3 regions of the Bacillus sp. T-10(2022) genome follow, and region 2 is predicted to be linked to each of the others. Evidence: riboswitches for the same ligand, from Rfam matches in the RefSeq annotation. Region 2 holds a riboswitch; each other region holds the start of a gene.
The links. A riboswitch is a leader RNA that binds a small molecule or an ion and turns the genes downstream of it on or off. The one in region 2 is predicted to bind preQ1.
Positions count from the first base shown of each region.

Region 1: linked by a shared signal. The riboswitch ahead of queC (7-cyano-7-deazaguanine synthase QueC) and the one ahead of OSJ91_RS02305 (QueT transporter family protein) in region 2 are both predicted to bind preQ1.
Region 3: linked by a shared signal. The riboswitch ahead of OSJ91_RS21040 (VUT family protein) and the one ahead of OSJ91_RS02305 (QueT transporter family protein) in region 2 are both predicted to bind preQ1.

Region 1 is NZ_CP113518.1:4,311,422-4,313,688, forward strand. It holds gene queD (6-carboxytetrahydropterin synthase QueD) at 1-365, opposite strand, end outside; gene queC (7-cyano-7-deazaguanine synthase QueC) at 365-1,030, opposite strand; PreQ1 riboswitch class I at 1,086-1,128, opposite strand; partial or broken gene OSJ91_RS21090 (HAMP domain-containing protein) at 1,758-2,054, shown strand; gene OSJ91_RS21095 (methyl-accepting chemotaxis protein) at 2,175-2,267, shown strand, end outside.
Region 2 is NZ_CP113518.1:484,499-486,765, forward strand. It holds gene OSJ91_RS02300 (TVP38/TMEM64 family protein) at 1-264, opposite strand, end outside; gene OSJ91_RS02305 (QueT transporter family protein) at 388-873, opposite strand; PreQ1 riboswitch class I at 880-924, opposite strand; gene OSJ91_RS02310 (YbaK/EbsC family protein) at 1,095-1,616, shown strand; gene OSJ91_RS02315 (hypothetical protein) at 1,754-2,267, shown strand, end outside.
Region 3 is NZ_CP113518.1:4,305,208-4,307,474, forward strand. It holds gene OSJ91_RS21030 (PadR family transcriptional regulator) at 1-140, shown strand, start outside; gene OSJ91_RS21035 (hypothetical protein) at 649-798, opposite strand; gene OSJ91_RS21040 (VUT family protein) at 820-1,362, opposite strand; PreQ1 riboswitch class I at 1,413-1,455, opposite strand; gene OSJ91_RS21045 (SRPBCC family protein) at 1,706-2,188, shown strand; gene OSJ91_RS21050 (SRPBCC family protein) at 2,217-2,267, shown strand, end outside.

The DNA.
Region 1 (2,267 bases), 1.8 Mb from region 2:
GATTCGGCCATTTTTTCATAAATCCAGACAACCATATTTTCAGCTGTTGTATTCATGAGCGGCAGGGTTTCATTCAAATAACGGTGATCCAGGTGGATTTCAATTTCATTTTTCCATATATCCTTGATGTCCCCAAAATCTATCATCAACCCTCGTGAATCTGTATACCCGCTTAATCCGAAAATGACCTTATACGTGTGGCCATGCAGGTTCTTGCATTTCCCTTCATAATCATGCAGATGGTGTGCCGCATCAAAGGTGAATTCCTTACTCACGAGAACCCTCTTGTTTGTATACTTCAATTGGCTGCGCTGAATATCTTCATCTATTTTTTGGAGTTTATCCACTATCGTAAAACCGTACATCATGAAAGCACCTTCCGTCTGCTTACATAGTCATCCAGTCCTTTTTTCCGCAGATTACATGCCGGACAATCTCCACAGCCGTCGGAGATGATTCCGTTATAGCAAGTCAGGGTCTTTTCGCGGACAAAGTCGAACGCGCCTAGCTGATCCGCTAGCTCCCATGTTTCCTCTTTATTAAGCCACATTAGCGGCGTATCAATCACGAATGACTGGTCCATCGACAAGTTCAAGGTCACATTCAATGATTTAATGAATACATCGCGGCAGTCCGGATATCCGCTGAAATCCGTTTCACAGACACCGGTGACAATATGTTTAGCGCCAATCTGACTCGCCAGCACTCCGGCAAACGAAAGGAACAGCAAATTCCTCCCTGGTACGAACGTCGACGGCAATTCCCCTTCTTCTCCGTCCGTCACCGCAATATCACTTCTCGTCAGCGCATTTGGTGCCAGTTGGTTCAGCAGCGACATGTCAAGGATATGATGGTTCACGCCCAATTCCTTGGCAATGTTTTGAGCACATTCGATTTCCAAGCTATGCCGCTGATTATAATCGAACGTCACCGCTTCCACTTCCTCAAATCTCTCCATCGCCCAGAACAGGCACGTCGTACTGTCCTGACCTCCACTAAACACAACCACTGCCTTTTCTTTCTTCTTCATTTCTATAAAACTCCTTTTTACGGAAAAAAACAGCACCCTAAGAATAGAGCACTGTTTCTCCTTAGTTTTTTTGAGAGGGTAGCTAGAACCTCTTCCGCCTTAACGCGGAATATTATATTTTTCCAAGTCAATAGTAACTTGAAAACGATAAGAAATCAAGATGTTTATATTAAGAGAACATTAGACCTGATGGAAAATTTGGTTAACTTTTCATTGCTTAAATATCCTTTTATTTATCCGATAAAACAGTGTGAATAAAATATCGATAAAGGGGTCCAATAATTTGAAAAGCATTAAAGCAAAGGTATTGGTGGCATTTTCACTCATCATATCTTTATGTGTCATCTTAGGAGCATTCAACATTTATAGCAGCAACAAGTCACTGGTTTATTCCCAGGATATCATCGAAAAGGAACTTCCGCTTCTTATCCAAGACGAAAAGCTCCTATACAATCTAGCACAAAGAACCGCATACGCCCGGGCCTATATTCTTTATGGTGACGAGAGTTATAAAGAAGGGTTCTTACAATATACTGAAGAAAGCCAGGTCATCCAGGAGGAACTCCTAGCCTTAAGCGATTCTGATAAAGCGAAGGAATTGATCGAGAAAAGCGTGGATTGGAGGACGATGATTGTAGATCGGGTATTTACACAATATGAAAAAGGAAATGAAGAACGCGCTAAAGAGATACTCAAAAATGAAGTGGCGCCAATCAGCAATGAAGTAATGGAGGGTTTCAAGCAGCTTGCTTCGGAACGCGAGGAATTGATTGTCGCTTCAGGTGAAACCGTCATCGCCAGCGGGAAATCGGTTAAGACGACAAGTATCTTCATATCCATTGCGGCAGTCCTTATTGGCCTTGTCCTTGCGGTTGTTACAGCCAACCTCATTACCACCCCCCTCCTTAAAATCAGGGATAGGATGAAAATGGTGGCTGCAGGAGAGCTGAATCATGAGCCCCTGGAGCAAAAGTCAAATGATGAAATGGGCGAACTAACGGTATCCGCCAATCAAATGCAGAAAGACCTTCGTGATACGATCGATAAAATGCTCAGTGTTTCGCAATCCGTTTCCAACCAAATTGAAGATCTGACTCAATCAGCAAATGAAGTGCAGCAGGGCAGCAAACAGATAGCGACTACGATGTATGAACTTTCGGAAGGTTCGGAGTCACAAGCCAACCGGGCATCTGAAATGGTTCGCATCATGGATGATTTCACCGGCAGGATTAAGCTT
Region 2 (2,267 bases):
TGTAAACCAACTCCATAGATAGCCATATATGAATCCGAATATCGTGACATTGATAGTCAGGAGCAAAATTAAGGGGATGATTGTAAAAGAATTTTGTACAAACATCAATACGAATGTCACAATAAATGTAAGCAAAAGGTTTTCCTTCAATATGCTAATAACAGAATCTAGGTCACTTTTCCAAACTAATGTGAACAGCTCTGCATTAGAGTATATAAATATTGCAATTACAAGTAGACCGATTATGGTCAGGACTTTTTTCAAAGGGCCACCACCATTCTTACTAATAGTTTATCATTTTCGAGTTCATTGGTGAAAAAAAAGAGCTGCCGCATCATGCAGACAGCTCTTTTCCATTATAGTGGCTTAACGGCGCGAAGATTCCTTTTAAAGCCACTTTTCAAACTGAATTCTTTTGTTCATTCCATAAATGATTGGCGCTCCAATTAGGAGGACAACGAACTCACCGACAGCTGTAGTCATCCAGCTTAGCCAGAATGGCAAGCCAAAGGCAAGGTTCAGTTCAATTGCAATTAAAAACATTGTGAACGTGAAAAAGATAATCGTGGCGATCATCCGTCCTTTAATGCCTTTTATGAAACGAGATACATAAATGACAAGCAATAAGGCGAGCAGGGATTGCCCCACCCCAAAAATCAAATCATATGGTACCATCGGTGAAAAGAGCAGATTCGATATGAAGACTCCGCCAACGATACCGTAGATATACTTTTTATTGAATACAATCAGATGATTCAACATTTCCGGTACACGGAATTGGAACATCTCAAAAGCTATTGGTTTAAACACCAATGAGACCGCCACATACAAGGCAGCCAATAACCCGTTTATCACGAGTGTACGAACATTCATTTTACTCTCTCCCTAGTTTTTTATCGTGGGATGGTTACGAACCACGTGTAGGCGTTTACCCGATGTTTAATAGTATCTCATGTAAGCTTGTTTCGTCAATTTGTAAAGAATGGTTTTAATTTATTAGTTTCCAAGCAGGAGAAGTAGCACAATAGGATTTTGATTTATTGCAATGAAGGATGATATTATTTTAATATGTACGTCAAAGGAGTGAATATAAAATGTCGATCGAGAGTGTCAAAAGCCATTTTAAACAATGGAATCGGGAAGGCGACGTAAAGGAGTTCGAAACATCGAGTGCTACGGTGATTGAGGCAGCGGAAACCATCGGTGTTATCCCAGCGCGGATTGCTAAGACTCTTTCCTTTAAAGGGGAAGGTGAACCCGCAATTTTGGTAGTTGCCGCAGGGGACGCCAAAGTGGATAATAAGAAATTTCGTCAGACATTCGGTTTCAAGGCACGAATGCTTTCGCCTGAAGAAGTCCTTGCACAGACCGGTCATGCAATCGGAGGCGTTTGCCCGTTTGGTCTGGCAAACGATTTAGCTGTTTTTCTTGATGTATCGATGAAGCGCTTCGAGTCATTGTTCCCGGCTTGCGGCAGTGCGAACTCTGCAATAGAACTTACACTCGCTGAATTGTTTGAATATTCAGGTGCAAAGGATTGGGTGGATGTTTGTAAGGGTTGGGAAGAAAAGGAGAATGAGGAAACGGCGGTAGGCAATGCAGTTGATGGCATTTGATCAATGGGTGCCAAAAAATTAGATTAACATGATTGGGATTGAGTCCACTGCAGTGGACTTTATTTGTGGGGGCCGCATGCATTTCTATGATTAAAGCGGAAAACGGGCAGAAAGTGTTCCTGAGCGGAGGTTGAAAGATGTTAAATGGAAGCGAAAGAAAAAGCAATAGCAGCTATCTTAGTCTTAAAACTCTTTATGAAGAAAATATAACGGTTAAGAGCATTGCCCAGGAGCTTGAGTTTTGCCATAAAAATGATCTGGCTCTGGATATTCAGAAAGCATTGGAAAAAAAGAATTTTGATATATTGGCAGTCAAAGATCAAGGGGAAATCATCGGGTATATCGAAAGGGAAGAACTAGGTGAAGGAAGTATTTCTGAATATTTAAAAAGATTTTCACCAAGGGAAATGGTTTCGGATTCAACCCCTTTGATCCAGCTTCTCCATATTTTCAAGAATAAAACAAGGGTGTTCGTATTAGAGAATAATTCAATTAAAATGTTGATTACCCATGCCGACCTTCAAAAGCCTCCGATCAGGATGCTGATATTCGGATATATTACCTTATTGGAAATGAGGATGAGTGATATCATCCTGGATAGATTCGGCGATGGCAGCTGGTATCCAATGATCAGCGAAGACCGTTTAGAAA
Region 3 (2,267 bases), 1.8 Mb from region 2:
AAGGCCATTGGCAAGAGTCCGAGTCAGGCCGCAGGAAATATTATCATGTCACCGAAAATGGACAAACCGAACTTGAGCGGAAGCGAGAATGCTTTTTCTTCCTCGAAAAATTAGTTCGGAAAAGCACAGAGCAATTTTAAACAATATACAAAGCTTCCTAGCCCCATTAATGGAACGGTGCAGGAAGCTTTTTTTGATTTTTACTCGTGAGTTTGGGCTAATTACTCTTGAATTTGTCCTGCACTCATAATTTCGCACTGTTTATTCGTGAAATTCTCGCTGTTTACTCAGGATTTCGCGCTATTCTCATGATTTCGTGCCATTTACCGTGAATTTTGCACTTTTATTCGTGAAATTCATGCTGCACTCATGATTTCGCTCTGTTTACTCGTGAATTTTGCACTTTTACTCGTGAGTTTCGGCCATTTACTCGTGAGTTTTGCACTTTTACTCGTGAATTTCGGCCATATACTCGTGAATTCGTTCTGCACTCATGGCGTTGCGCTCTTTATTCGTGTATTTGCACTGCACTCATGATTTTGCGCTGTTTAATCATGCTTTAGCGCTATTCTCATGATTTAGTGCCGTTTAATCGTGAATTCCGCACGTTTTACTCGTGAGTTACTCCGTTCACGCAAAAAAAAGGACCTAATTTGGTCCTTTTTTGTCAATTCCTTTATGCTTGCGATAATTGGCGCAGGAGAGCTTCATACATTCCCCTTGAACATGCGCCCCATATTTTTCACGAAAGGCCTCGAGGCAATAGCATTTATCTTCTTCTTTTTTGGTTCCATCCATGTAGTGCATCCCTCCTGGCATTTAACTGGAGACTACACGTTTCTCCAGTTCTACGTTGATTCGTCCCAACAATACGGCACCAATGGACTGAATGATAGTTTTAACGATGATTTGGCCGATGACCGCAGCGGGTACTGCTTCCCATGGCAATATATTGGCACCCAATGGACTTAGGCCAATCACGACAAATATCACCGAATCGAAAAATCCTCCAACGATCCCGCTGTAAAACACCCTCCAACTCATCGGGAGCTTTAAACGGGTATAAATTTCCGTATCCGCTGTTTCTGCGACCACGAAGGATAATGCGGAAGCAAAAACAATCAGTAACGTATCTCCTAATAAAAATGATACACATGCAGATAAAATAAGTGCAGTGACGATGCATATATAGGTCTTCGCGCGGCCGAATTTATTCTGGACCAGATCTCGGAAGATGAAGGTTCCCCCGATGAGCAATGTTCCCATCGGGATGATGAACATGCCAAAATGTAATGGCTCAAAAGCTGCTGTAACCACATTCGCCGTGATGATGGATACTAAATACAATAAAATTCTTAACATTTCTTAATTCTCCTTATACAGAAAAAACAGCACCCTAAGAAAGAGCCCTGTTCTCCTTAGTTTTTTTGAGAGGGTAGCTAGAACCTCTTCCGCCCGGGCGGATTATCATTTTCCTTATTCATCGTAGCTTGAAAGCGATTGGAAATCAAGAAGTTTCCATACGGCCCTTTTATGTCACGGAGAATCCGGTTTTAGCAATGCACTTCAAATCTTCTTCAATGCAATGACTTTGCCGATTTCTGTCGCAAAAAACTGCTTGACCGGCTGTATATGAAAGCCGACAATCAATGATAGAGTTAGGTTACGGTCTTGATATCTTATTTGGCGAGGAGGAAAAAGAATTATGAAAAAAACTACGTTTGTCTATCCTATTTATATCGCAACCACACCAGAGAAGCTTTGGGAAGCCCTGACGAGTGGTGAAGTCACGAAGAAATACCACTTTGGATTGCAAGTACAGTCTGACTGGCAAGAAGGTTCAAGCGTCAAATATATGCTGGAAGATGGGCGGATTACTGATCATGGGAATGTACTTAAGTGTGAGCCGTTGCACCTGCTCTCGTATACATGGAACATGGCAGGAGACGAAACACCTCGCAAGCAGCCTACACGGGTCACTTTTGAATTACAGAAAATGGATGATTCGACTTTAAAGTTAACGCTTAGGCATGAGGAGCTATTGGAGACAGATTTCGTATATGATGACAATACCTTTGAAGGCTTGAATAATGGTTGGCCAGCCATTCTGAGTAACCTGAAGAGCTTGCTTGAAACTGGAAGGACCCTGCCGCCAATATCAGTAGATTGGGATAGTGGAATACAATAAAAACAAATCGAAAGAGAGTTGATTTAGTATGGATACCCAAATAATTACGAAATTTAAGATAATCAAGCCAGCTAATGAA